One region of the Streptomyces rubrogriseus genome, then DNA from elsewhere that is predicted to be linked to it. Evidence: riboswitches for the same ligand, from Rfam matches in the RefSeq annotation. Region 1 holds a riboswitch; the other holds the start of a gene.
The links. A riboswitch is a leader RNA that binds a small molecule or an ion and turns the genes downstream of it on or off. The one in region 1 is predicted to bind glycine.
Positions count from the first base shown of each region.

Region 2: linked by a shared signal. The riboswitch ahead of gcvP (aminomethyl-transferring glycine dehydrogenase) and the one ahead of gcvT (glycine cleavage system aminomethyltransferase GcvT) in region 1 are both predicted to bind glycine.

Region 1 covers NZ_CP116256.1:6,817,309-6,831,828, reverse strand. The annotation lists gene Sru02f_RS30610 (L-serine ammonia-lyase) at 1-190, opposite strand, end outside; gene glyA (serine hydroxymethyltransferase) at 291-1,553, opposite strand; gene gcvH (glycine cleavage system protein GcvH) at 1,568-1,945, opposite strand; gene gcvT (glycine cleavage system aminomethyltransferase GcvT) at 2,093-3,211, opposite strand; glycine riboswitch at 3,251-3,366, opposite strand; glycine riboswitch at 3,367-3,460, opposite strand; gene Sru02f_RS30590 (AAA family ATPase) at 3,638-4,306, shown strand; gene Sru02f_RS30585 (enhanced serine sensitivity protein SseB) at 4,386-5,153, shown strand; gene Sru02f_RS30580 (enhanced serine sensitivity protein SseB C-terminal domain-containing protein) at 5,348-6,145, shown strand; gene Sru02f_RS30575 (ABC transporter permease) at 6,460-7,467, shown strand; gene Sru02f_RS30570 (ABC transporter substrate-binding protein) at 7,539-9,341, shown strand; gene Sru02f_RS30565 (ABC transporter permease) at 9,450-10,448, shown strand; gene Sru02f_RS30560 (ABC transporter ATP-binding protein) at 10,445-11,542, shown strand; gene Sru02f_RS30555 (ABC transporter ATP-binding protein) at 11,539-13,014, shown strand; gene Sru02f_RS30550 (trimeric intracellular cation channel family protein) at 13,093-13,752, shown strand; gene Sru02f_RS30545 (erythromycin esterase family protein) at 13,766-14,520, opposite strand, start outside.
Region 2 covers NZ_CP116256.1:2,734,853-2,749,372, reverse strand. The annotation lists gene Sru02f_RS12200 (CPBP family intramembrane glutamic endopeptidase) at 1-696, opposite strand, end outside; gene Sru02f_RS12195 (glutamate--cysteine ligase) at 778-2,295, opposite strand; gene Sru02f_RS12190 (hypothetical protein) at 2,855-3,439, shown strand; gene Sru02f_RS12185 (DUF5999 family protein) at 3,739-3,942, shown strand; gene Sru02f_RS12180 (LacI family DNA-binding transcriptional regulator) at 4,173-5,237, shown strand; gene Sru02f_RS12175 (TOBE domain-containing protein) at 5,477-5,896, shown strand; gene gcvP (aminomethyl-transferring glycine dehydrogenase) at 5,964-8,849, opposite strand; glycine riboswitch at 9,028-9,123, opposite strand; gene Sru02f_RS12165 (PRC-barrel domain-containing protein) at 9,274-9,657, shown strand; gene Sru02f_RS12160 (DNA polymerase IV) at 9,567-11,006, opposite strand; gene Sru02f_RS12155 (MerR family transcriptional regulator) at 11,071-11,757, opposite strand; gene Sru02f_RS12150 (bifunctional nuclease family protein) at 11,920-12,393, opposite strand; gene ftsR (transcriptional regulator FtsR) at 12,477-13,217, opposite strand; gene Sru02f_RS12140 (FHA domain-containing protein) at 13,262-14,113, opposite strand; gene Sru02f_RS12135 (DUF881 domain-containing protein) at 14,262-14,520, opposite strand, start outside.

The DNA.
Region 1 (14,520 bases):
GGGTGCCGTGGCCGTGTCCGGTGGCGCCGAGCGAGCCGTACAGCTCGGCGCGGACCGAGGCGACGGAGTCCAGCAGCTCCTCGTTGCGCAGGCGGCGGGCGAACATGCGGGCCGCGCGCATCGGGCCGACCGTGTGCGAGCTCGACGGGCCGATGCCGATCGAGAACAGGTCGAAGACCGAGATGGCCACGGGGACTCCTCAGAACGGGGGTGGTGCGGAGGGGGTGCCGAGGGGCGGGGCGCCCGGCCGCTTGTGGCGGATGCGGCGTCCCACCCCTCGGGTGCGGTGTCTACTTGTTCAGACCCGGGTACAGCGGGTGCTTGTCGGCCAGGGTCTTCACCCGGGCCTTGAGGGCCTGGGCGTCGTAGGACGGCTTCAGCGCCTCGGCGATCACGTCCGCGACCTCGGCGAAGTCCTCGGCGGTGAAGCCGCGGGTCGCCAGGGCCGGCGTACCGATGCGCAGACCGGAGGTCACCATCGGCGGGCGCGGGTCGTTCGGGACGGCGTTGCGGTTGACCGTGATGCCGACCTCGTGGAGGCGGTCCTCGGCCTGCTGCCCGTCCAGCTCGGAGTCGCGCAGGTCGACCAGGACCAGGTGGACGTCCGTGCCGCCGGTCAGGACGGAGACGCCCGCGGCCTTCGCGTCGTCCCGCACCAGGCGCTCGGCCAGGATGCGGGCACCCTCCAGCGTACGGCCCTGGCGCTCCTTGAAGTCCTCGCTCGCGGCGACCTTGAAGGCGACGGCCTTGGCGGCCACCACGTGCTCCAGCGGGCCACCCTGCTGACCGGGGAAGACGGCGGAGTTGATCTTCTTGGCCAGCTCGGCCGTGGAGAGGATCACACCGCCGCGCGGGCCGCCCAGCGTCTTGTGGGTGGTCGTGGTGACGACGTGGGCGTGCGGCACCGGGTTCGGGTGCAGGCCCGCCGCGACCAGACCGGCGAAGTGCGCCATGTCGACCATCAGGTACGCGCCGACCTCGTCCGCGACCTTGCGGAACGCGGCGAAGTCCAGCTGACGCGGGTAGGCCGACCAGCCCGCCACGATCAGCTTCGGCTTGGTCTCCTTGGCCAGGCGCTCCACCTCGGCCATGTCGACCTGGCCGTCGTCGCCGACGTGGTAGGGGACCACGTTGTAGAGCTTGCCGGAGAAGTTGATCTTCATGCCGTGGGTCAGGTGCCCGCCGTGGGCGAGGTTCAGACCCATGATCGTGTCGCCGGGCTTGAGCAGCGCGAACATCGCGGCCGCGTTGGCCTGGGCGCCCGAGTGCGGCTGCACGTTGGCGTGCTCGGCGCCGAAGAGGGCCTTGACCCGGTCGATGGCGATCTGCTCGACCACGTCGACGTGCTCGCAGCCGCCGTAGTAGCGGCGGCCCGGGTAGCCCTCGGCGTACTTGTTGGTGAGGACCGAGCCCTGGGCCTCCATGACCGCGACCGGCGCGAAGTTCTCCGACGCGATCATCTCGAGGGTGGACTGCTGGCGGTCCAGCTCGGCGTCGACGGCGGCGGCGACGTCCGGGTCCAGCTCGTGCAGGGGTGTGTTCAGAAGCGACATGCGATCGTGACTCCTCAGGCGCCGGCGAAGGCGGTGTACTCGTCGGCGGAGAGCAGGTCGGCGGGCTCGTCCGTGACCTTCACCTTGAACAGCCAGCCGCCCTCGAAGGGGGCGCTGTTCACCAGCGACGGGTCGTTGACGACGTCCTCGTTGACCTCGGCGATCTCACCGGAGACGGGGGAGTACAGGTCGGAGACGGACTTGGTCGACTCCAGTTCGCCGCAGGTCTCGCCCGCGGTCACCGAGTCGCCGACCTCGGGGAGCTGGACGAAGACGACGTCACCGAGCGCGTTGGCCGCGTGCTCCGTGATGCCGACCGTCGAGACGCCGTCCTCGGCGCCCGACAGCCACTCGTGCTCCTTGCTGTAGCGCAGCTGCTGGGGGTTGCTCATGGCCTGAATTCTCCTGTACGCGAGGAAGTGGCTGGTGAAGGGGGTGAAGGGGGTGACGAGGGAGCGCTGAGTGACAAGGGTGACTCAGGGGGGCAGCCGCGGAGGGGCGGCACCCCGTGTCCGCTGGCTGCTTCTGTCTGCTTCTGTCTACTTCTGGCGCTTGTAGAACGGCAGCGCCACGACCTCGTACGGCTCGTGGCTGCCCCGGATGTCCACGCCCACGCCCTCGGTGCCCGGAGCCGCGTGCGCGGGGTCGACGTACGCCATGGCGATCGGCTTGCCCAGCGTCGGGGACGGAGCGCCGGAGGTGACCTCGCCGATCACCTCGCCGCCCGCGACGACCTGGTACCCGGAGCGCGGGACCCGGCGGCCCTCGGCGACCAGGCCGACCAGGACGCGGGGCGGCCGGGAAGCGGCGCGCTCGGCGGCCTCGGTCAGCGCGGCGCGCCCGACGAAGTCGCCCTCCTTCTCGAACTTCACCACCCGGCCCAGACCGGCGTCGAACGGCGTCAGCGCGGTCGACAGCTCGTTGCCGTACAGCGGCATGCCCGCCTCCAGGCGGAGCGTGTCCCGGCAGGACAGGCCGCACGGGATCAGCCCCGCGCCCTCGCCCGCCTTGGTCAGCGCCTGCCACAGCCCGACGGCGTGCTCCGGCTTCACGAACAGCTCGAAGCCGTCCTCGCCGGTGTAGCCGGTGCGCGCGATCAGCGCCGGGACGCCCGCGACCGTGCCGGGCAGCCCGGCGTAGTACTTCAGGCCGTCCAGGTCGGCGTCGGTGAGCGACGCGAGGATGCCCGGGGACTCCGGGCCCTGCACGGCGAGCAGCGCGTAGGCGTCGCGGTCGTCGCGCACCTCGGCGTCGAACCCGGCCGCCCGCTCGGTCAGCGCGTCCAGGACGACCTGGGCGTTGGAGGCGTTGGCGACGACCATGTACTCGGCCTCTTCGAGCCGGTAGACGATCAGGTCGTCCAGGATGCCGCCGTCCTCGCGGCAGATCATGGTGTAGCGCGCCCGGCCCGGCTTCACGGTGCCGATGTTGCCGACCAGCGCGAAGTTCAGCAGCTCGGCCGCCTGCGGCCCGGTGACGGTGATCTCACCCATGTGCGACAGGTCGAAGAGACCGGCGCGGGTGCGCACCGCGACGTGCTCCTCGCGCTCGGAGCCGTAGCGAAGCGGCATGTCCCAGCCGGCGAAGTCGGTCATCGTCGCGCCCAGCGCGCGATGCGTGGCATCGAGCGCGGTACGGCGCAGTTCGGTACTGCTCATCGGTCGGTCGTCTCCCAGGACAGGACGTGGCGAGGTCGGTCCTCCCCATCTGTCATCGGAACCTGAGAGGTTCGCCACGGCCACCGGAGTACGGCGAACAGGGCTTGCACCTTGGGTGGGACCGCCGTCGGGGGCGGTCCGCTTTTCAGATGTGCCTCGCCCGCGCGGTAACGGGGCCTGAGAGATTCAAGGGAGGGACTTGCTCCTTCGGCGCCCCGGCGCGGCCGGGGACTCTCCCGCGCGGATTCAAACGGCCGGTATGCAGTTGGCGCCGCCATCATTGCACGCCCGGGCGATCCGTGGCAGACCGTGATCTGTAACCGGCTTGTGGCAGTAAGCGAACGAAAACGCGAGACCCGCGCATTACCTTCTCTTTACACTCGACGGGGAGGTACTCGTGTACCGCCCCAGGGGAGGACGATCACGGTGAACAGGACCACGGCGTACGCCACCACCTCGGGACTCGCGCTGCCCAAGCAGCCGGCCGCCCCGGCCCCCGAGGCATGCGCCCCACTGACCGCACCCGTCGTCCGCGACCTGAGGGACCGCGACGGCCGCAGCCCGCACGCCCTGCTCTTCGGACCCCGGGACCTGGTGGTGATCACCGGCCTGCCCGGCAGCGGCAAGTCCACGCTGATGCGGCGCACCGTGCGCGGCGGCCGCATCGACTCCCAGGACACCCGCGACCGCTGGGACCGCCGCATGCCGCGCCTCCTGCCCTACACGCTCTACCGGCCCCTCGTCCGCCTCGCCCACTACGCCGGACTGCGCCGCGCGCTGCGCTCCGGCGAGGGCGTCGTCGTGCACGACTGCGGCACCCAGGCCTGGGTGCGCGGCTGGCTGGCCCGCGAGGCCCGCCGCCGGGACGGCACCCTGCACCTGCTGCTCCTCGACGTCGCTCCCGGCGAGGCCCTGGCCGGCCAGCGCGAGCGCGGCCGGGGCGTCTCGCGGTACGCGTTCCTGCGGCACCGCACGGCCAACTCCCGCCTGCTGCGCGCGGTGACCGAGGGCACCCTGCCCGCGGGCTGCTCCTCGGCGGTCGTCCTCGACCGGGCGGCAGCCGACACCCTGCGCCGGATCGCCTTCACGGGGTGACGCACGGTAGGGCTCCGGGGCCGAACGGGTTAGCCTTTCAGCCACGAACGGCGGTACCAGGCAGGCGGTAGGTAGGCAGATGGACTTCCCGGCACAGGCGCACCCCCACCCGCACGGCGGGTGGCCAGGCAACGAGCTGGAGGAGGTGCTGTCGGCCTCCCTCGGCATCCCGTCGGCCGGCGGCCGGATCGTGGAGGTCCTCGGCCGCAGCTTCCTGTGGATACCCCTGCCGAACGGCGGCGGCCCGCACAGCGGCCCCCTCGACCTGCCCTCGCTGGAGATCGACGGCCAGGCCTACGTGCCGGTGTTCAGCTCGGAGGAGCAGCTCCGCCAGGTCGCGGGCGCGCACATGGCGTACACCATCGCCCCCGCCGCGGAGTTCGCCCGCGGCCTGCCCCCGCAGGTCGGCATCGCGGTGAACCCGGAGGGCGTGGTCGGCATCCCGCTGCCGCCGCCCGCCGTGGCCGAGCTGTGCCGGGCCGGGCGCACCCCGCTGGACGGGCCCTCCTCCGGCGGCCGGGTCCGTCTCTTCGAGCCGGACTGGCAGGACGACCCGGTGGACTTCCTGGCCGCGGCCTCCGCCGAGTTCGCCGCCACCGGCGTCGTACGCAGCGCGCGCCGCTGCATGGCCGCCGTCGAGACCGCCGACCCGGTCCTGTTCGTCGGCGTCGAACTCACCCACTGGGAGGGCGACGCCCGAACCCTCCCGCTGGACGCCCTGGGCCGGGCCCTCACCAAGTCCCCCCTGAAGTACCAGGTCAACCTGGTCCTCCTGGAAGCGGCCCAGGACCCGGTCTGCGACTGGATGCGGGAGAGGGTCAGGCCGTTCTACGACCGGGACTTGTAGGCGCCGGGCAAGGACAACGCCCTGAAGGGGCCCGGGGCTGTGACATGTGCGGCTCCGCCGCGTGGGCGCGATCAACCACGACGAAACCCGCACCCGCCGGACGGCAAGGAGCCCCGAGCTCCTAGGCACCCCGCACCCCGCGGAGCCTTAAGCTGGTCCCCACACCGGGGGAACTTCTCGAAGGGGCGATACGCGTGAGCGCCAGCGGCACCACGACCGGACAGGTCGAGCACATGCTGCGCCAGGTGACGCCCGGGCGCTACGACGCCTACGAGGCCCTGCTGCGCGCCCTCGCCACCCCCACTTCCGGCCAGGTCTGGATGCTGCTGTGGCACGGCCAGGCCGGCTCCCCGGACGCCCAGTACGGGAACATGGAGGTCGAGGGCTACGGCTACGCGCCCTGCGTGACCTCCGCCCAGGAGCTCTCGGCCAGCGGCTGGAACCGGTCGTACGAAGTGGTCGACGGCCTGGAGGCGGCCCGCGCCCTGTACCCGGACCACTACGGCCTGTGGCTCAACCCGCACGCCCCCGGCGGCGGCGTCGGCATCCCCTGGCTCGACCTGCGCCGCATCGCCTCCGGCCTGGACCGCCAGCCCGCCGGGCCCCTGCGGCTGTCCGAACCGGCCATCGAGATCCCCCAGTTCTACGCCCTGCTCGCACAGAACGCCCACCGCACCCCGGCGGTCCGCGCGCTGCGCCGCGCCTGGGTGCAGCCGGCGCTGGGGGCGCCGTACCTCGCCATCGGCCTGGACGTGTACGACACCTCCCCGCCGGCCGTCGACGCGGTGCGCGCCATGATGCAGCAGTCCGTCGGCGCGGTGCCGGACGGGCTGCCGGTGTCGACGGTGGCGATGACCGACGCCCACGACCCGGTCGCCCTGTGGCTGCGCGCCAACGTGCGCCCGTTCTACGACCGCGAGGCCCACGCGCCGGCCCCCGCCCAGGCGCCGGCGGGCGGGTACGGATACCCTCCGGCCGGTAGCCGGTACTGACGGCGACGGGGTCCTTCGCCCCGTCGGAAGAGGCGATCTTCGCGCGTAGATGACGACGCAAAGCGCCGCCTTGTCCCCGATGTCCCAACTCGCCCGCGTCCGGCCCCCGTTACCCACTGTCCGGATAACGGAACACCTCAAACAGCATCACGGTTGCGCATCCATTCCCCGTCAAGTCTGGCTACAGATCGCCAAAGCGTTGAAGACTCCCGCAACAAGGGGTGGATGCTCGCCTCTTTGTACGACGGACTGATCACGCCGCTACAGCGGCAAGTGCGGGCCGGCTACCGCCGGTTGAGAGGGGTCCCTGCCAGATGACGGCACCATTGCACGAGCCGACCGCGGAAGCGGCCCCGAGTGCGGCAGAGGAAGCGGCGGTCGCCGGCGCCGAGGCCAAGTCGGTACAAGGGCGCTCCCTGGGCCGGATCGCCTGGGAGCGCCTGAAGCGGGACAAGCTGGCCCTCGCGGGCGGCATCGTCGTGCTGGTCCTCGTCGTGGTCGCCGTGTTCGCGCCCTTGATCACCTCGCTCTACGGGCAGGACCCCAACGCGTACAACGAGGACATGATCGACCCGCTGTTCGGTACCCCCACGGGTTCCCTGGGCGGCCTCGGCGGCGAGCACTGGCTCGGCGTGGAGCCGGTCAACGGCCGCGACATCTTCGCCCGCATCGTCCACGGCGCCCGGATCTCGCTGCTGGTCGGCTTCCTGTCCGCGATGGTCGCCGTGGTCCTCGGCACCGTCCTCGGTGTCCTCGCGGGCTTCTTCGGCGGCTGGGTCGACTCCCTCATCTGCCGCATCATGGACGGCCTGCTGGCCTTCCCGCAGCTGCTCTTCATCATCGCCCTGGTCTCCGTCATGCCGGACAACATGCTCGGACTGAGCGGCACGGGCGTGCGCCTGCTCATGATGATCGTGGTCATCGGCTTCTTCGGCTGGCCCTACATCGGTCGCGTGGTCCGCGGTCAGACACTCTCGATGCGTGAACGGGAGTACGTCGAGGCGGCCAGGTCGCTGGGGGCCGGACGGTTCTACATCCTCTTCAAGGAACTGCTGCCCAACCTGGTGGCGCCGATCATCGTGTACACGACGATGATGATCCCCACCAACATCCTCACCGAGGCGGCGCTCAGCTTCCTGGGTGTGGGCGTCAAGCCGCCCACGTCGTCGTGGGGGCAGATGCTCTCGAGCGCGATCGACTACTACAAGTCGGACCCCATGTACATGGTGGTCCCCGGTGTGGCGATCTTCATCACCGTTCTTGCCTTCAACCTCTTCGGTGACGGCGTGCGCGACGCGCTGGACCCGAAGGGGTCCCGCTGACCCTGCCGTACCGCAAAGCGACCCGTGGCACCTGCACGGGGTCTCTCATCTAATCCGGAGGATCCGAGATCGTGACTACCCAACGCACCTCAGGGCGGCGCAAGCAGGCTTTGGCCGCTGCCGCAGTGGTCGCCGCGCTGCTGACCACGGCGGCGTGCGGCGGAGGCGGCGACGACGACAGCGGCGGCGGTTCGAAGAACGGCGCGGCCGGCTACGACGCGGCCAACAACAAGGTCGCCCAGGCCTCCGAGGCCAAGAAGGGCGGCACGCTGAAGTTCGCCAGCACCCAGGACGCCGACTCGTGGGACACCACGCGCGGCTACTACGGCTTCATGTGGGACTTCTCCCGCTACTACAGCCGCCAGCTGGTCACGAACAAGACCGAGCCGGGTGCCGCCGGCGCCGAGACCACCCCCGACCTCGCCACCGACGTCGCCAAGGTCTCGGCCGACGGCAAGACCTACACGTACACCCTGCGTGACGGCGTCACCTGGGAGGACGGCAAGCCGATCACCTCCAAGGACGTCAAGTACGGCATCGAGCGCGTCTGGGCGCAGGACGTGCTGTCCGGCGGCCCGACGTACCTCAAGGAGGTGCTCGACCCCAAGGGCGAGTACCAGGGCCCGTACAAGGACACGTCCAAGGACAAGCTCGGTCTGAAGGCGATCGAGACGCCGGACGACAAGACCATCGTCTTCCACCTGCCGCAGGCCAACTCGGACTTCGAGGAGATGCTCGCGCTGACCTCGGCGTCCCCGGTCCGCCAGGACAAGGACACCAAGTCCAAGTACGGCCTGCACCCGTTCTCCTCGGGCCCGTACAAGTTCGAGTCCTACAACCCCGGCAAGGACCTGACCCTGGTCCGCAACACCGAGTGGAAGCAGGCGTCGGACCCGGTCCGCAAGGCGTACCCGGACAAGATCACGATCAAGTTCTTCACCAACGCCAACGACATGGACGCCCGCCTCATCGCCGGCGACTACGACATCGACCTGGCGCAGACCGGTCTGTCCCCGCAGGGCCGCACCACCGCCCTGAAGGAGCACAAGGCCAACCTGGACAACCCGGTCTCGGGTTACATCCGGTACGCGGCGTTCCCGCAGAACGTGAAGCCGTTCGACAACATCCACTGCCGCAAGGCCGTGCTCTACGGGGCCGACCACGTCTCCCTGCAGACCGCGCGCGGCGGCCCGGTCGCCGGCGGTGACATCGGCACCAACATGCTGCCGCCCGCCGTCCCGGGCTCCGAGGGTCAGAAGTACGACCCGTACGAGATGTCCGGTGCCAACAAGAAGGGCAACGTCGAGAAGGCCAAGGAAGAGCTGAAGGCCTGCAACCAGCCGAACGGCTTCAAGACCACCATCGCGGTCCGCAACAACAAGCCGGTCGAGGTCGCCACCGCCGAGTCCCTCCAGGCCTCGCTGAAGAAGGTCGGCATCGACGTCGAGATCGACCAGTACGACGGCTCGCAGTACGCCAGCGTCATCGGCAGCCCCTCGAACGTGCAGAAGAAGGGCTACGGCATCATCATCATGGGCTGGGGCCCGGACTTCCCGTCCGTGCAGGGCTACGGTCTGCCGCTGTGGCACAGCGACTACATCCTCGACAGCGCGAACAACAACTTCGCGATGATCGACGACCCGAAGATCGACGGTCTCTTCGCCGACTACCTGACGGCCAAGGACGACGCGGGCAAGAAGCAGATCGCCACGGAGATCAACCACAAGGTGATGGAGGGCGCGTACTACCTGCCCTTCGTCTTCGAGAAGTTCATCAACTGGCGCTCCAGCAACATCGCGAACGTGTACACCACCGACGCCTACAGCGGTATGTACGACTTCGTGAACATCGGTCTGAAGAACCCCAAGAAGTAACCGGTACACCCGCCGTACGGCACGAAAGGCAGGTGAAGGCCGGCGCGGCGTGACCGCGGGCCGTCGGACGACCTCCGGCGGCCCGCGGGACGCAGCGGGCCGCAACCCGTGCTCGCTTACCTCATCAGGCGGCTGTTCGCCGCCGCAGTGATGCTCGTGGTCATCATCCTGGTGGTCTTCTGCATCTTCTTCCTCGTCCCCAAGTGGGCCGGGGTCGACATCGCCCTGAACTTCGTCGGCAAGCAGGCGGACCCCGCCGCCGTCGAGGGTGTGCGGGAGAAGCTGGGTCTGGGCGACCCGGTCTTCGTCCAGGCCTGGGAGTTCTTCAAGGGCATCTTCGCGGGTCGCACCTACGCGGCCGGCGGCGACGTGACCCAATGCGCCGCGCCCTGCTTCGGCTACTCCTTCAAGACCGAGCAGTCGGTCTGGCCGGTGCTGACCGAGCGTTTCCCGGTGACCCTGGCTCTCGCGCTCGGTGCCGCCGTGCTGTGGCTGATCTTCGGCGTGGCCGCCGGTGTGCTCTCCGCCCTCAAGCGCGGCACGCTGTGGGACCGCGGCGCCATGGTCGTCGCCCTGGCGGGTGTCTCCCTCCCCATCTACTTCACCGGTCTGCTGAGCCTGGCGATCTTCTCCTACGGCCTCGGCTGGATCGACGGCGAGTTCGTACCGCTCGAGGACAGCCTCACCGGATGGCTCGGCGGCATGATCCTGCCCTGGATCACCCTGGCCTTCCTGTACGCCGCGATGTACGCCCGGATCACCCGCGCCACCATGCTGGAGATCCTCGGCGAGGACTACATCCGCACCGCGCGGGCCAAGGGACTCAAGGAACAGGTCGTCATCAGCAAGCACGCGATGCGGTCTACCCTGACCCCCCTGCTCACCATGCTCGGCATGGACCTCGGCGCCCTGATGGGCGGCGCCATCCTGACCGAGACCACGTTCAGCCTCCCCGGCCTCGGCCAGAAGGTGCTGGACGCGATCAAGAACCACGACCTGCCCTTCATCCTGGGCGTCGTCCTGATCACTTCTCTCGCGGTGCTGATCGCCAACCTCGTGGTGGACATCCTGTACGCCGTGATCGACCCCCGAGTGAGGCTCGCATGACCGAACTGAGCAAGAGCGGGGCAGCGGTGGGCGAGCCCACCGGCAGCTCGCCCGCGCCGACCGCCTTCCTGGAAGTACGCGACCTGAAGGTCCACTTCCCGACCGACGACGGCCTGGTCAAGTCCGTGGACGGGCTCTCCTTCCAGCTGGAGAAGGGCAAGACCCTCGGCATCGTGGGCGAGTCCGGCTCCGGCAAGTCGGTGACCTCGCTCGGCATCATGGGCCTGCACACCGCCGGCCAGTACGGCAAGCGCAAGGCGCGGATCTCGGGCGAGATCTGGCTGGACGGCACCGAGCTGCTGTCCGCCGACCCCGACCACGTGCGCAAGCTGCGCGGCCGCGAGATGGCGATGATCTTCCAGGATCCGCTGTCCGCGCTGCACCCGTACTACACGATCGGCCAGCAGATCGTGGAGGCCTACCGCATCCACCACAAGGTGGACAAGAAGACCGCCAAGCGGCGCGCGGTCGAGATGCTCGACCGGGTCGGCATCCCGCAGCCGGACAAGCGGGTGGACAGCTACCCGCACGAGTTCTCCGGCGGTATGCGCCAGCGCGCGATGATCGCGATGTCGCTGGTGAACAACCCCGAGCTGCTCATCGCGGACGAGCCGACCACCGCCCTGGACGTCACCGTCCAGGCACAGATCCTGGACCTGATCCGGGACCTGCAGAAGGAGTTCGGCTCCGCGGTCATCGTCATCACCCACGACCTGGGCGTCGTCGCCGAGCTGGCCGACGACCTCCTGGTGATGTACGGCGGCCGGTGCGTGGAGCGCGGTCCGGCCGAGAAGGTGTTCTACGAGCCCCGGCACCCCTACACCTGGGGCCTGCTCGGCTCGATGCCGCGGCTCGACCGCGACCAGCAGGAACGCCTCATCCCGGTCAAGGGCTCGCCGCCCTCCCTCATCAACCTCCCGTCCGGCTGCGCCTTCAACCCGCGCTGCCCGTACGCCGACGTGCCCAAGGACGACGTCACCCGCACGGTCCGCCCCGAGCTGACCGAGGTCGGCAGCAAGCACTGGGCCGCCTGCCACATGTCGCAGGAGCAGCGGGAGCGTATCTGGACCGAAGAGATTGCGCCGAAGCTGTGAGCGACGAAGCCAAGGACGAAGCGGTGGCCATCCCCGCGCAGAGCGACGGCACCGAGGGCAAGTCCGTCGGGACCGCCACCCTCACCAAGGGTGCGGCCCCCGGCGAAACCCTGCTCAAGGTGACCGGGCTGCAGAAGCACTTCCCCATCAAGAAGGGCCTGCTGCAGCGCCAGGTCGGCGCCGTCCGCGCCGTCGACGGCATCGACTTCGAGGTCCGCTCGGGGGAAACCCTCGGCGTCGTGGGCGAGTCCGGCTGCGGCAAGTCGACCATGGGCCGGCTGATCACCCGACTCCTCGAACCGACCGCCGGCAAGGTCGAGTTCCAGGGCAAGGACATCACCCACCTCGGGGTCGGCGGCATGCGTCCGCTGCGCCGCGACGTGCAGATGATCTTCCAGGACCCGTACTCCTCGCTGAACCCGCGCCACACCATCGGCACGATCGTCAGCGCCCCCTTCAAGCTCCAGGGCGTCCAGCCCGAGGGCGGGGTCAAGAAGGAGGTCCAGCGGCTGCTGTCGGTGGTCGGACTCAACCCCGAGCACTACAACCGCTACCCGCACGAGTTCTCCGGCGGACAGCGCCAGCGCATCGGCATCGCCCGCGCGCTCGCGCTCAACCCGAGGCTGGTCGTGGCCGACGAGCCGGTCTCCGCGCTCGACGTGTCGATCCAGGCCCAGGTCGTCAACCTGCTCGACGACCTCCAGCAGGAGCTGGGCCTGACGTACGTGATCATCGCGCACGACCTCTCGGTGGTCCGGCACGTCTCGGACCGCATCGCGGTGATGTACCTCGGCAAGATCATGGAGCTGGCCGACCGCGACCTGCTCTACAAGTCGCCGATGCACCCGTACACCAAGGCGCTGATGTCGGCCGTCCCGATCCCGGACCCGGCGCGGCGCGGCGCGAAGAGCGAGCGCATCCTGCTCAAGGGCGACGTGCCCTCGCCGATCGCCCCGCCGAGCGGCTGCCGCTTCCACACCCGGTGCTGGAAGGCGACGCAGATCTGCACGACCACCGAGCCCCCGCTCAAGGAGCTGCGGCCGGGCCAGCGGGTGGCCTGCCACCACCCGGAGAACTTCGAGGACCAGGCCCCGCAGGACGTCGTCCTGCTCACCGCCGCCAAGGAGGCGGCGGAGCTGGTGTCGGAGGACGCGCTGGCCGAGTCGGCGGCGACCTCGGCGGCGGTGGCCGCGGAGGTCGAGGCCGCGGGGGAGACCGCTTCGGGGGAGACCGCTTCGGAGGAGACCGCGTCGGAGGACGCCGCGTCGGACGGTGCCGCGTCGAAGGAAGTGGCTTCGGACGATGCCGCCTCGGACGATGCCGCCTCGGACGATGCCGCCTCGGACGATGCCGCCTCGGACGATGCCGCGTCGAGCGATGCCGCCTCGGACGATGCCGCGTCGGACGGCGACGAGCCCGCCGCCGAGAGCGCCGGGAGCACCGACGAGGAGCCTCCCGCCAAGGAGAAGTGACCTCGTTCACTGTGCCCTGCCCAGAGCCCCCGCCTTTGTTTGTAAGGCGGGGGCTCTTCGGCAGGTAAGAATGGAAGGGTGTACGAGCAACTCTTCAGCCCCACCGTCCAGCACACCCTCGACCTGGTCGGCATCTTCGTCTTCGCCATCTCCGGCGCGCTGCTGGCCGTACGCAAGAACTTCGACGTCTTCGGCATCGCCGTCCTCGCCGAGGTCACCGCGCTGGGCGGCGGGCTGTTCCGGGACCTGGTGATCGGCGCGGTGCCGCCCGCCGCCTTCACCGACCTCGGGTACTTCCTCACGCCGCTGCTGGCGACGCTGCTGGTCTTCTTCCTCCACCCCCACGTGGAGCGCCTCCAGACCGGCGTGAACATCTTCGACGCGGCCGGGCTCGGCCTGTTCTGCGTCGCCGGCACCACCAAGGCGTACGACTACGGCCTCGGTCTGACCGCCTCCGCCTGTCTGGGCCTGACCACCGCGGTGGGCGGCGGCGTCCTGCGCGACGTGCTCGCCAACGAGGTGCCCTCACTGCTGCGCTGGGACCGCGACCTGTACGCCGTCCCGGCGATCGTCGGCTCCGCGATGGTCGCCCTGTGCATCCGCTACGAGGCGCTCACCCCGTTCACCAGCGGGCTCGCGGTCGTCACGGCCTTCGTCCTGCGGCTGCTCGCCCTGCGCTTCCACTGGCGGGCGCCGCGCGCCTGGAACCGCCGGTCGACGGTGGTGGAGGGGGACTGACCGCCGGCTCCGCTCACGGGTGCGGCATGTCCCTGACGAAGACGAGGCCGTCGACCGAGTCCAGGTGGCCGGGGTCGAGCGGGGCGTAGCCGAACCAGGGCGACACCCGGGGCGCGGGCCGCGGGTCGCCGAGGGCGCCGGCCAGCAGCGCGGGGTCGAGGACGCAGGGGTCGTCCGGGAGGTCGTACAGCAGCCCCTCGACGGTGTCCGGCGGCGGGGTGTCCACCCCCTCGTGCCGGATGGTGCCGAGCGCCGTGGCCACGAAGGCGTACTCCTCGCCGAGCCGGGCGCCGACCAGGGCACCCGCGCTCCACCACTCCAGCCGGCCCTGCCACATCCGCATCGAGCTCTTCTCGCGCTGGAGGTGGGAGTTGTGGGCGTGCACGAAGGCCGGCCCCCGCTCGGCGAGTGCGAGGAGATTGGCGGCCATCATCCGGTCCCGCACGCCCAGCATCCGGGTCATGCGGGCCGGGGAGGCCTCGGCCATCCAGTAGTGGTAGGTCAGCAGTCCGGTGGCGGTACGTCCGTACAGTCGCGCCCGCTCCCAGTCTTCCCGTGCGGAGGAGGCGAGCAGGTGGGGCGTCTGCTCGTCCAGCAGCGACACCAGGTCGGCGGCGAGCGTCCGCAGCTCCCCGGCCTCGGCCGACCGCCCCACGGACCGCGCGGCGTCCGTCATCGCCGCGGGCTCGGTCCACCGGTCGTCGGCGCCGAGCAGACGGTCGAGTGTCTCGGTGGTGCAGGGGAGCAGGGCCGGGTCCACCGCGGACG
Region 2 (14,520 bases), 4.1 Mb from region 1:
GACGCCCATCACCATGTTGCCGACGAACCCGCCGATCCCCTGGTAGAGGTGGTACGACCCGCGCAGCGCCGAACTGGCCGCCAGTGACGCGCCCGCGCCCCAGCCGAGCTGGTCGAGCCTGCGCAGCAGGTAGCCGACGACGAGTACCTCCTCCAGGACGGAGTTCTGCACCGCCGAGAGGATCAGGACGGGGTACTTCCACCACACGTCGGGCAGGGCCTCGGGCACCACGGTGAGGTTGAAGCCGAGGCCGCGCGCGGCGAGGTAGAAGGCGATGCCGGTGCTGCCGATGACGGCGGCGACGGCGGCCCCGCGGCCCAGGTCCGGCCAGGGACGGGTGCGGTCGAAGCCGAGGGTGCGCAGGCTGCGCCCCTCGCGCAGCAGGAAGTGCGCGACCAGGGCGACCGGGACGAGCGCCGTGGTGATCCCGAAGAGCTGCCAGGCCAGGTCGAGCCAGGGACGGCCGGGCGCCGCGGAGGCGTTGAGCGTGGCCGCCTGGTCCTTGAGCCCGCCCGGCCGGGTGACCGAGCCGATGAAGCTGATGAGCGCGGACACACCGCTCGCCCCGAGCGACAGCGCGAGGACGAGCAGCGTCTCGTCACGCAGGATCCGCCGCGCGGGGCGCTCCTCGGTCAAGGACTGCTCGCCGAGTCGCTTCTGAGGGAACGCATCGTCCACCGGGCCCGCCTCCGCCATGCACACCTGCCTCCAGCTGGGACGTCACAGCTTGCCCGATCAGTATGGGGCGGCGCGCGGCGGGGGCGGGTCGGACGGCGGTCAGCCGAGCGGCACCGGTTCCACAAGGCCCACCGGCCACAGGTGCACCGGGTCCCCCTCGCGCATCAGCTCGACGTAGCGGCGGGTCGTGGCGGCCAGCGCGGCCTCCCGGGACATTCCCGCCTCCAGCGCCCGGTGGAACGTGGCGGCCTGCCAGGACGCGCCGTTGACCCGGCGGCGGCACCGCTCCTCGATGACGCCGAGGTAGAAGTCCCGGTCGGCGGGCTCCACCCCCCACGCGTCGAGACCGGCCTCGGCGAGCGGCAGCAGCTCGTCGCGTACGAGGACGGCGGCGTCGACCTCGGTGGTGCCGCCGAGGCGGCCGCGCCGGGGCCATTCGAAGCGCGCGTCGATGCCGTGTCGGCAGGCGGCCTCGAAGTTGGCGGCGGCGGCCTCGAACGGCAGCCTGGTCCACACCGGCCGGGGCTCCTCGGCGAGCGCGCGCACCACCCCGTAGTAGAAGGCCGCGTTGGCGATGACGTCGGTGACGGTGGGCCCGGCGGGCAGGACGCGGTTCTCGACGCGCAGGTGCGGGACGCCGTCGGCGATGTCGTATACGGGCCGGTTCCAGCGGTAGACGGTGCCGTTGTGCAGGACCAGCTCGGACAGGGAGGGCACGCCGCCCGCGTCGAGGACGTCCAGTGGGTCCTCGTCGTCGCAGATCGGCAGCAGCGCCGGGAAGTAGCGCCGGTTCTCCTCGAAGAGGTCGTGCGCCGAGGTCACCCACCGCTCCCCGAACCAGGTGCGCGGCCGCACGCCCTGGGCCTGCAGTTCGGGCGGGCGGGTGTCGGTGGACTGCTGGAACAGCGGGGGCCGCGACTCGCGCCACAGTTCGCGCCCGAAGAGGAAGGGCGCGTTGGCGCCGAGGGCGATCTGGGCGGCGGTCACCGCCTGGGCCGCGTTCCACACGTCGGCGAAGCGGTCCGGGGTGACCTGGAGGTGGAGCTGCACCGAGGTGCAGGCGGCCTCGGGTGCGATGGACTTGGAGGTGCAGGTCAGTCGTTCGACGCCCTCGATGTCGAGGGTGAAGTCCTCCCCGCGGGCGGCCACGATCTGTTCGTTGAGCAGGGCGTAGCGGTCGACGGCGGAGAGATTGGACGAGACCAGGTCGTCCCGGTCCAGCGTCGGCAGAATTCCGATCATCGCGATTCCGGCGTCGACCTCGCCCGCCTTGCGATCCGCATATGCCAAGGACGTGCGGATCTCCTCGGCGAGGCGATCGAATACCCGGCCGCCGAGGCGGTGCGGGGCGATGTTGACTTCCAGGTTGAACATGGCGAGCTCCGTCTGGAAGTCACGGCTCGCGATGCGCTCGAGGACTTGCGCATTCAACATTTTCGGCATCCCGTCGGCACCGACGAGATTCAATTCGATCTCCAGCCCCATCAGGTTCTTCGGGCGGTCGAACCGCTTCTCCGCCAGAAGTCGCTCCAGGCCCGTCAGGCACCGCTGGAGCTTCTCGCGGTAGCGCTGGCGATCGGACAGGTCGAACTGACCTGCCACGACCTTCTCCCCCATGGAAGAGTCCCTTCTCGGAGCGATGAGTGGAAGATCCGGCCGCCGCTGGCCGGTGGCCGGTCAGGTTGGATGATGCCCAGCCGAAGCGATCGATAACGTCCCCGCACCGGCCCGGCAGCCGCTACGCTGTGCCGGTGTGACCGGTGGCACATTCACCGGGCATGGCACGTCGAGCAGTTTCCCGGGCCGACAACTCGTGAAAAACGCCGACGACAATTGGCCGACCGCTCGGTGAACATTCCCCGAGGTCACCGCCGTACACCCGGTCCGGAATCCGGAGGATTCCCGCATATCGACGGCCGAATGCAACCTTGTACCGGTTACCGGAATCGGCTAGCCGAAACACAGTCTGAACACATGTCGTATAAACTCCGCGGACAGGCAGTGGACCGGCGCCCACGGTCGCAGGATCCTGCCGTCGAGTTGACGCGCGGCAGGCCTCTCCCACTTCTCGGTTCCCGGACCCGGCCCCTGCCTCTCCCAGCCCTGTGAGCCGACAGCGTCGTCCGCCCAGCTCCGCCCTCGCGCCACCGTGCCTTCGAATGAGAGGCGACCCATCATGCCCCTGCGTGTCCCCCCGGCCCCCGCGCCCGCCCTGCGCTCCGTCCTCACCGCTCTCTCCTCGCCCACCGCGGTCCGCGAGGCCCGGACCCCCGCCCTGCTCGGCGCCCAGGGACCCGCCACACCCGAACTGCCGCTTCCCGTGCACGTCCTGGACCGGGTCACGACGGAGGGCGCGGCGGCGACGCGGCTGGCCGGGTGGCGGTTCCACATCCGGTTGGGCGACCGGGCGGTGGCGGCGGCGGAGACGATGCTGACCCCCGACGGCTGGGCGTTCTCGCACTTCTTCGAGGGCCCCTACGTCGCCTCGACCGAACGCGCGCTGCGGCAGGCCGAGTCGGTGCCCCAGTCCTACCAGCCGCGCCTGCTGTCGGTGCCCGAGCTGTACATGCTCACGCTGTGGCTGCACGGCGACTGCACGGCGGACGCCGCCACGGGGCATCCCGCGGCCACCGATCTGCTGGTGCCGCTGGCGCCGGCCCCGCCGGGCATCGCGGCGCACCGGCCGCACCGGGTCGCCGAACTGCTGCCGGTCCTCACGCACCGGGTGACGCCGACGCGGTTGCTGGGTTCTCCCGCCTGACCTGCTCCGCTCCCCGCTCGCCACCCCGTCGCCCCGTCACCCACCCGCGCGGACTAGCCCCATTCGGCCATGCCGAACCATCCGAAGTGACAGTGCGGTTCAGCTGAACCGTCCGCGCGGGTGATGCGTCATCAACCTGTGAGAAGCGGTGCTGCCAAATGCCTGCGGATCGAGGCCCGCGGGGCAACACTGGGTTCCGAACGACTCGACAACGGGGGGCGGCCATGAACGAGGCTTCACGCCGCAGGACAGACAACACAGCGACCTCACCCATCACCACGGACCGAGAGACCCCACTCATGTGTCAGCACCAGCCACCGTGCCCCTCAGCCGTCTCCGCCGACCGGGAGTCCGCCCGTCTCGTGGCGCACCACCCGGAGCAGGGGTGGAGCCTGCTGTGCAACGGTGTCGTCCTCTTCGAGGACACCGGTGAGCTACTGCCGGACGGTCGGGTCATCGCCCCGCACCGTCCCGTCGGCGCGGGCCTGACGACCGCCGCCTGACCACCGGCCGGGCGGGGGCGTCCCCCTGCGCCCGGTGCATCACGGGGCCGGCCCGCAGCCACGGCTGTGCACCGGCCCCCACACGTGTCCGCGGCCGGTCACTCCGCGTAGTCTGCCCGCGCGGACCTGGTGAATGCCCGGTTTCCGGGTCCGGAACGCCTTCCCCCGAGCACCCGGTTTCCGGAAGACTCCGGGACGTCTGGCGGTCGGCGTCGGCGGAGGTGGGGGAAGTGGCAACAGACGAGGCCCGGGCCGAGACGGCCTCCGGCCGCCGGGGCAGGGTCACCATCACGGACATCGCGCGCCGCGCCGGCGTCTCGGTCCCGACCGTGTCCCGGGTCGTGAACGGCCGCTCGGACGTGTCGCCCGGGACCAGGGCGCGGGTGGAGGAACTGCTGCGCCGGCACGGGTACCGCAAGCGCGCCGCGGCGCCCGGCCGCCGGGCCGCCCTGATCGACCTGGTCTTCAACGACCTGGACAGCCCCTGGGCCGTGGAGATCATCCGCGGGGTCGAGGAGGTGGCCCACGCCGCCGGGGTCGGCACCGTGGTCTCCGCGATCCACGGACGTTCGGGCGACGCCCGTCAGTGGATGCGCAATCTGCGGGCCCGGGCCTCCGACGGCGTCGTGGTCGTCACCTCCGCCCTGGACCCCGTGCTCCACCAGGAGCTGCGGATACTGGGCGTGCCCCTGGTGGTCGTCGACCCGGCCGGCGCCCCCGACCTGGACGTGCCCACCGTCGGCGCCGCCAACCATTCGGGCGGCCGGGCGGCCACCGAGCATCTGCTGGCGCTGGGACACCGCAGGATCGGGCTGATCGCCGGTCCGCCGCGGCTGCTGTGCTCGCGGGCCCGCCACGACGGCTACCGCGCCGCCCTGGAGGACGCCGGGGTCGCCGTGGACGAGTCGCTGGTCGTACCCGGGGACTTCCGTCACGAGTCCGGCTTCGCGGCCTGTGCCGCCCTGCTGGGCCTGCCCGAGCCGCCGACGGCCGTCTTCGCGGCCAGCGACCAGATGGCGCTCGGCGCGATCGAGGCACTGCGCCGTCGGGGGCTGCGGGTGCCGCAGGACATGAGCGTCGTCGGCTTCGACGACCTTCCCGAGGTCCGCTGGTCGGCCCCGCCCCTGACGACGGTGCGCCAGCCGCTCGCCGACATGGGCAGGCAGGCCGCGCGCACGGTGCTCCGCCGTACTCGCGGCGAGCGTCCGGACCCGCCACGGACCGAGCTGGGCACGGAGCTGATCGTCCGCTCCAGCACGGCGCCCCCGCCCGCGCCGGCGACACCTTCCCGCTGAGGTCTCCCGCCGATCACCCTCCCGCTCGGGTCACCCGCCGATCCCGCGGCGCCCGGCGCCCGACCTGCGACGCGGCGTGCGCAGCACGACCTGATCCGGCTGATCGCCCCGCAGTCTCACCCTCAGCTCTACGGGCGCCCCGGCGTAGACGGCCCGCGGCGTCTTCGTCCCGGCGAGGTCGAGGCGACGCGGACGCACGCGTACCCGCCGCCACGCCTTCACCGGGCTACGGTGCCCCCATGAGCCTGAGCATCCGCAACCAGCTCCCCGGCACCGTCACCGCCGTCACCCCGGGCGAGGCCATGGCGACGGTCACCGTCCGTCTCTCCGGCGGCCAGGACCTCACCGCGGCGATCACCCGGGAGGCGGCCGAGGACCTCGCGCTCACCCCCGGCACCGCCGTACGGGCCCTGGTGAAGTCCACCGAGGTGGCTCTGGCCACCGGGCGCGTGGACGCCCTGTCCATCCGCAACCGGCTGCCGGGCACGGTCACCGCCCTCACCACCGGCGCCGCGATGGCCACGGTCGCGGTCGCCGTCGAGGGCGCCGAGCTGACCGCGGCCGTCACCCGGCAGGCCGCCGACGACCTGGGGCTGTCCGTGGGCACTCCCGTCGTCGCGCTGGTCAAGTCGACGGAGGTGTCGCTGGCCACGGCCTGAGACGCCGAGAGGCCCCGCCCGGGCACCGCGGGCCCGGGCGGGGCCTCTCTCACCTTCTCGGCGGGACTCAGTCCTCGTACGCGTCCAGCGGCGGGCAGGAGCAGACCAGGTTCCGGTCGCCGTAGGCCTGGTCGATCCGGCGCACCGGCGGCCAGTACTTGTCGGCGGCGGACACACCGGCCGGGAAGACGGCCTCCTCGCGCGTGTACGCGTGGTCCCACTCGCCGCCGAGCGCGTCAGCGGTGTGCGGGGCGCCGCGCAGCGGGTTGTCGTCGGCGGGCCAGGCGCCGGAGCCGACCTTCTCGATCTCCGCGCGGATGGCGATCATCGCCTCGCAGAACCGGTCCAGCTCGGCCAGGTCCTCGGACTCGGTCGGCTCGATCATCAGCGTGCCCGCCACCGGGAAGGACATCGTCGGCGCGTGGAAGCCGTAGTCGATCAGCCGCTTGGCGACGTCGTCGACGCTCACGCCGGTGGCCTTGGTCAGCGGGCGCAGGTCGATGATGCACTCGTGCGCGACCAGCCCGCCGGGGCCGTTGTAGAGCACCGGGAAGTGCGGCTCCAGGCGCTTGGCGATGTAGTTGGCGGACAGCACGGCCACCTGCGTGGCGCGCTTGAGGCCCTCGCCGCCCATCAGGCGGACGTAGGACCAGGAGATCGGCAGGATGCCGGCCGAGCCCCACGGCGCCGCCGAGATCGGGCCGACGCCCGTCTGCGGACCGGCCGCGGGCTGCAGCGGGTGGTTGGGCAGGTACGGCGCCAGGTGCGACCGCACGCCCACGGGGCCCACGCCGGGGCCGCCGCCGCCGTGCGGGATGCAGAAGGTCTTGTGCAGGTTCAGGTGGGAGACGTCGCCGCCGAAGTGGCCGGGCTTGGCGAGGCCGACCAGGGCGTTGAGGTTGGCGCCGTCCACGTAGACCTGGCCGCCCGCGTCGTGCACCTGCGCGCAGATGTCGGCGACGTGCTCCTCGAACACGCCGTGCGTGGACGGGTAGGTGATCATCAGCACGGCCAGCTCGTCGCGGTGCTTCTCGATCTTGGCACGCAGGTCCTCGACGTCGATCTCGCCGTCCTCGGCGGTCTTGACGACGACGACCTTCATGCCGGCCATCACGGCGCTCGCGGCGTTGGTGCCGTGCGCGGAGGACGGGATGAGGCAGACGGTGCGCTGCTCGTCGCCGTTGGCCCGGTGGTAGCCGCGTACGGCGAGCAGGCCCGCGAACTCGCCCTGCGACCCGGCGTTCGGCTGGAGCGAGACCTTGTCGTACCCGGTGACCTCGGCGAGCCGCTCCTCCAGCTCGCGGATGAGGGTGAGGTAGCCCTGCGCCTGCTCGGCGGGCGCGAAGGGGTGCAGCGCCCCGAACTCGGGCCAGGTGACCGGCTCCATCTCGGTGGTCGCGTTGAGCTTCATGGTGCAGGAGCCCAGCGGGATCATGCCGCGGTCCAGCGCGTAGTCCCGGTCGGCCAGGCGGCGCAGGTAGCGCAGCATCGCGGTCTCGGAGCGGTGCTGGTGGAAGACGGGGTGGGTCAGGAAGTCGTCGGTGCGCAGCAGCGCCTCGGGCAGCGTCTCCGCGGTCTCCGCGTCCAGCGACTCGATGTCGCCCTCGACGCCGAAGGCGTGCCACACGCCGCCGACCTGGGCGCGCGTGGTGGTCTCGTCGCAGGCGAACGACACGTGGTCGGCGTCGACGAGCCGCAGGTTGATGCCGTTCTCGCGGGCGGCGTGCACGATCGCGTCGGCCCGGCCGGGCACCCGCGCGGTGACGGTGTCGAAGTAGGAGCCGTGGACGATCTCGACGCCGCCCGCGGCGAGACCGGCGGCGGTGATCGTGGCGTACCGGTGGGTACGGCGGGCGATGGCCCGCAGGCCCTCGGGGCCGTGGTAGACGGCGTACATGCCGGCCATGACGGCGAGCAGCACCTGCGCGGTGCAGATGTTGCTGGTGGCCTTCTCGCGGCGGATGTGCTGCTCGCGGGTCTGCAGGGCCAGGCGGTAGGCCTTGTTGCCGTCGGCGTCCACGGAGACGCCGACCAGGCGGCCGGGGAGGCTGCGGGCGAACTTCTCGTGCACGGCCATGTAACCGGCGTGCGGTCCGCCGAAGCCCATCGGCACGCCGAAGCGCTGGGTGGTGCCCACCGCGATGTCCGCGCCCAGCTCGCCGGGCGAGGTGAGCAGGGTGAGGGCGAGCAGGTCGGCGGCGACGGTGACGAGCGCGCCGAGCTCGTGCGCCCGGTCGATCACCGGCTTGATGTCGCGGACGGCTCCGGAGGCACCCGGGTACTGGATCAGGACCCCGTTGATCTCCCGCTCGGCGACCTCGGCCGGGATGCCCGCGCTCAGGTCGGCGACGACCACCTCGACGCCGGTCGGCTCGGCGCGGGTCCGTATCACGGCGACGGTCTGCGGCAGGGCGTCCGCGTCGACCAGGAACAGGCCCTTCTTGTTCTTGCCCATGCGCCGGGACAGCGCCATCGCCTCGGCGGCGGCGGTGCCCTCGTCGAGCAGCGAGGCGCCGGAGGTGGGCAGGCCGGTCAGCTCGGCGACCATCGTCTGGAAGTTCAGCAGGGCTTCGAGACGGCCCTGGGAGATCTCCGGCTGGTAGGGCGTGTACGCCGTGTACCAGGACGGGTTCTCCATGACGTTGCGCAGGATGACCGGCGGGGTGAAGGTGCCGTAGTAGCCGAGGCCGATCATGGAGTCGAGGACCTGGTTGCGGTCGGCCAGCGAACGAAGCTCGGCCAGCACCTCCGCCTCGGAGCGCGCGCCCGGCAGGTCCAGCGCGTCGGCGTTCTTGATCACATCCGGCACCGCGGCGGCCGTCAGTTCGTCGAGCGAACCGTAACCGACCTGCGCGAGCATCTTGGCCCGGGCCTCGTGGTCGGGGCCGATGTGGCGCTGCTCGAAGGGCATGGCCTGTTCGAGTTCGGAGAGCGGGGTGCGATGGGCGGTCATTTGCGGAGGCCTCCTGGTCTGACGACCTTCGTGGGGCACCACGGCGCGGGTACCCGGACGGCCTCCCCCTCTGTCATCTCAACCTGAGAGCTTCACCGGGTGAGCCCTGGGGCTCTCCCGGCTTTCACCGTCGGTGAGAGCGGAAGCCGTCGACACCCGCCCTGCTTTCCAGAGTGACCTCGTCCGTGCGGTACGTGAGCCTGAGAGATTCCGGGGAGGATTTGCTCCTTCGGCGCCTCCGGTGATGTCCGGAGGACTCTCCCGCGCGGGGTCAGCAGCCGTTTGCCAGCGTACCAGCGAGGTCGCCGCACGGACTTCGAGTGGCCGACCGGGCATTTGTGCCCTTTTGTAGTACTTACGGATGATTAGGCGGCTGGTGTGCGACCCCAGTCCGGCCCAGTGGTGCGATCAAGTGGAGGGCCCCGTGCGTACTGACATCGATCCGCGGAACCTGATCGGCCGCAAGGCGTTCGACCGCGACGGCACCAGGATCGGCACCGTGGACGAGGTCTACCTCGACGATGCCACCGGCGTCCCCGAGTGGGCGGCGATACGGACCGGTCTCTTCAGCAGGGACGCCTTCGTCCCGCTGGAGCCCAGCGAGCTGGTCGACGGCGCCCTGCGCGTGCCCTTCGACCGGGCGCTGATCAAGGAGGCGCCCGACTTCGGTGTCGGCCGCCACCTCTCGCCGGAACAGGAACTCCAGCTCTACCACCACTACGGCCTGGACGTGGCGGCCGCTCCCCCGCCTCCCGACCACGACTTCGGCAAGCTGGCCGGCAAGGGCAAGGGCCCCGACGAGGGCTGACCCGCCCCGTCCTCCGCGTCGGCGACCAGCGGCAGCGGATCCGCGGGCGTCAGCTCCGGGTCGTCCACCGCGAAGGTCCGCACCCGCCCGACCTCCGAGTACGGCGTCTCGAACCGCACGGTGACCCGCCCGAGACCACTGCCCTGCACCCAGCCGTGCCCCAGCTCCGTGTGCCGCACGTCGTGCCCCGCCGGCCACCGCCGCTCGGCGGGCGAGGGTCTGTGCTCCTCGGCGGGCTCGGTCTCGGGCTGCTCGGCCGATTCCTCGGCCCGGTCCCCCGCCGCCTGCGCGAACAGGTCCTCCTGCGTGTAGTCGGCGAGCCCGCTGACACCCACCCCGAGCAGCCGCACGCCGCCCGTGGTGTCCACCGAGTCCAGCAGTCTGGCGGCCGCCTCCCGCACCACCGCGGGATCGTCGGTGGGGCCGCGCAGGGTCTCGGAGCGCGTGAGCGTGGAGAAGTCGTATCTGCGCACCTTGAGCACGATGGTCCGCCCGGACAGTCCGGAGGCGCGCAGCCGCCGCACGCACCGGTCCGCCAGCCGCCCCACCTCGACGCCGACCCGCACCCGGTCGTGGATGTCCACGTCGTAGGTGTCCTCCACGGACACCGACTTGGTCTCCCGCTCGGCCACCACCGGACGCTCGTCCCGCGCCAGCGCCATGGCGTAGAGCGCGTGGCCGTGCGCCTTGCCCAGCAGCCGCACCAGCTCGTCCTCGCCCGCCTCGGCGATCTCGCCGACCGTGGTGATCCCCGCCCGCCGCAGATGGTCTCCCGTGGCCGGTCCCACCCCGGGCAGCGTCCGCACCGTCATCGGCTCCAGCATGGCGCGCTCGGTTCCCGGCGGGATGAGCACCAGTCCGTCGGGCTTGGCCGCCTCCGAGGCGATCTTGGCGAGCATCTTGGAGGCGGCGAGACCCACGGACCCGGTGAGGCCGGTGACGGTGCGGATGTCCGTGCGCAGCTTCGCCCCGGCCAGTCGCGCCGTCTCGGCGTCACGGGCCGCCCCGCCGGCGTCCAGGTCCACGAAGGCCTCGTCCAGGCTCAGCGGCTCCACCAGCGGCGACAGCTCCCGCAGCAGCCGCATCACCTGCTCGCTGATCGACCGGTAGAGCTCGAAGCGCGGCACGAGGTACGCGGCGTGCGGCGCGAGCCGGCGGGCCTGGCCCATCGGCATCGCGGAGTGCACCCCGAACACCCGGGCCTCGTACGAGCAGGTGGCGACCACGCCGCGCGGTCCGAGGCCGCCCACCACGACGGCCTTCCCGCGCAGGCTCGGCTTGGACGCCTGCTCCACCGAGGCGAAGAAGGCATCCATGTCGAGATGCAGGATCGTGGGCGCGGTTCTCACATCTCCGATGCTGCCCTACGCCACTGACAATGCCCTCACCGGACGGCCCCGGGGCGCGGCGGGATCAGACCGCCCGGTTGTTGCGCCGCCGGGCCAGTTCGTCGGCCGGATTGTGCCCGACCAGGGTCTCCCCCGTGTCGATCCGCTCGCCGTGCAGCTGGGACAGCGCGCTCTCCACGTCCCGCCAGACCACGCCGACGGCGATCCCGAAGATGCCCTGCCCGCCCTGGAGCAGGGCGTGCACCTCCTCGGGCGAGGTGCACTCGTGGACGGTGGCGCCGTCGCTCATCAGCGTCATCCGCTCCAGGTCGCGAAAGCCGCGCTCCCTGAGGTGCTGGACGGCGGTGCGGATGTTCTGCAGGGACACACCGGTGTCGAGGAAGCGTTTGACGATCTTCAGCACGACGACGTCGCGGAAGCTGTACAACCGCTGGGTCCCGGACCCGTGCGCGGGCCGCACGCTGGGCTCGACGAGGCCCGTGCGGGCCCAGTAGTCGAGTTGCCGGTAGGTGATGCCGGCGGCCGCGCAGGCCGTCGGCCCGCGGTAGCCGATCTGCTCGGACGCCATGGACGTCGCCCCTCCGCTGGTCGGCACCGCTGCCGGTCGCTGCGGACCGGGATCGGCCGCAACACCGTGCTGGGCGTGGCCCGCGCCTGCGCGAAGCCGGGAGCCCGGGGGAGGGTACGGACCGCCTGCCCCAAGGCTGTGCCCGGGGCCACCCCCAACCGTACCGTCGCCGCTGATTCTCACGCCGACCTCCGTCCTTGACCTGCCTCCTCGAAGGTAGGCAGTCACCAAGGGTGCGTCAACGATCGCCACACTCGGCACGCCGAGTGATAATCACCCTACGAGTGGTTTCCCGTGTCCGATCCCGGGAAAGGCTAGCCGGATGTGCCCGTACGGGCCCGCGTCTCACTGATTGCTGGTCCCGAAGTCCTCCGGCGAGATCTGGTCGAGGAACTCGCGGAACTTCTCCACCTCGTCCTCCTGCTCGTCCGGAATGGCGATACCGGCGTCGTCGAGAACCGTGTCGCTGCCGTAGATCGGCGTACCGGTGCGCAGGGCCAGCGCTATGGCGTCGGACGGCCTGGCGCTGACCTCGACCCCGCTCGCGAAGACCAGCTCGGCATAGAAGACCCCGTCACGCAGGTCGGTGATGCGTACTTCGGAGAGCTCCTGGCCGACGGCTTCCAGCACGTCCTTGAAGAGGTCGTGGGTCAGCGGCCGTGCGGGAGCCATGCCCTGCTGGGCGAAGGCGATCGCCGTCGCCTCCCCCGGTCCGATCCAGATGGGAAGGTAACGGTCGCCGCCCACCTCGCGCAGCAGCACGATCGGCTGGTTGGAGGGCATCTCGACCCGGACACCTACGACATCGAGCTCGTTCACACAGCAACCCTAGGCCGTGCCCGGGACGTTTGGGTAGTCGGGCCGGGATCGGGTGGGCGATCCGGGTCGCCGGCCCGCCCGTTTCAGGGCAGCCGCACGCCGAGAGCGGTCTGCACCAGCGCCGCGTGCAGTTTCACCGCGAGTCCCGCCAGCTCCTTGGTGCGGGCTTCCGCATGTGCCCTGGTCTGAGGGTTGCGGTGGCGCTTCAGCGGAGCCACCACCTGGTCCACGAGCCCGGCCTCGCGGTCGGCGGCGGCCTTCATCACCCGCAGGTGCCGCGGTTCGATCCCGAACCGCCCCAGCTGCACCACCAGCGACGCCACGGTGACCGCCTCGGCGTCGTACGCCCCGTCGGGCAGCGGGACGAGGAGTCCGTACGACTCCCACTCCCGCAGTTCCTGGTCGCCGATCCCGGCCGTGGCGAGCAGCTCGTCCCGCCCGATCCGGGCCACCGTCGGGCTCTCGGCGGGCTCGGGTGCGGCGGCCTCGCCGTCCCGCTGCCGGCCGACCCGCGGCAGCGCCACGGCCTCGCCGCGCTCCACGGCGTCCAGGTGCTCGCGGATCACCTTGAGCGGCAGATAGTGGTCCCGCTGCATGCGCAGCACCTGGCCGAGGCGCTCGACGTCGTGCGCGCCGAACTTGCGATACCCGGCCGGGGTCCGTCGCGGCTCGACGAGGCCCTCCGACTCCAGGAAACGGATCTTGGAGATGGTGATGTCGGGGAACTCGTCACGCAGCGCGTTCAGCACTGCGCCGATGCTCATCAGCCCACTGTCCGTGGCGGCGGCGCCTTGCCCGGCACCGCCGCTCGGTGTTTGAAACATGGACCTTCCCTGGAGGTTCCCCGGGCGGGCGGCCCGGGGGCGGGTCAGTAACCCCGCTGGCTCGCGTAGAACACCAGCCGGTACTTGCCGATCTGCACCTCGTCGCCGTTCGACAGGGCGACCTGGTCGATGCGCTCGCGGTTGACGTAGGTGCCGTTCAGGCTGCCGACGTCGGCGACCGTGAAGGAACCGTCCGGGCTGCGGCGGAACTCCACGTGCCGGCGCGAGACCGTCACGTCGTCCAGGAAGATGTCGCTCTGCGGATGACGCCCGGCGGTGGTCAGCTCACCGTCCAGCAGGAAGCGGCTGCCCGAGTTCGGACCGCGGCGCACGACCAGGAGGGCGGAGCCCAGCGGCAGCGCGTCCACGGCCGCCTGCGCCTCGGGCGAGAGCGCCGGCACCGCCGTCTGGCCGGTGACCTCGGCGTCGTAGGCCTCCAGACCGGAGATGGAGATGGTGGAGGTCGTCTCGGAGGCACGCTCCGGGACCGCGCCGGGCCGCAGCGGAGCACCGCAGTTGGAGCAGAAACGGCTGTTCTCCGCGTTGCGGTTGCCGCACCTCGTACAGACCAGGGCCGACATGGACGGATCCTCCTGCCGCGACTGCCCCGCCGGGGCGTTCGACGCGTACGGGTCGGGGGTGAACCCTCCACCCGCACCCGGGGCCGAGGGCTGGCCGAAACCTATGCCGCCGGACTGAGCAGGGTCAACAGACGGCGCGCCGGGACCACCCACCTGGTCCCGGTACATCGGGCGCCGGCCCTCCGCGTCGGGCTGTGCGCGATGGCGGGCGGTCGCGTTGTCGCCGCTGCCCTCTCGCGCGCTCTTGCCGAACAACTTCGCAAACAACTTCACGGGCGATTCCCCTTGACCGAAACAGACCCGCCCGTGGGGCAGGACGAACCCTTACTGAACGCACTGGCCGACCCGGACACCTTCACAACGTCCGTCTCCACCAGACAGTTTCCACCACGCACCACCCAATCGGTGCGCCGACCCCCCGCAACCTCATGCCCTCGCCGGACGCCCCCCATGCACCGCCGGTTCACTGGGAGGACGACCGAGCGTAGTCAGGCCGCTCCGCCGCTCGCAAGGCGTCCACGACGATCTTGCTCGACCGCTCAACAGTAACGGTGGCCTGTTCCTTCTCCAGAGTCTGCACCACTCCTCCAGGAATGTTGAGAGCCGGTTCGAGGTCCTGCGGCTTGCCGATGACCTGGAAACGATAGGGCGCGTTGATCTTGTTCCCGTCGACGCTGACGGAGTTGCCGGCGTCCGCGAGATACGTGCCTGCCACCACCCGT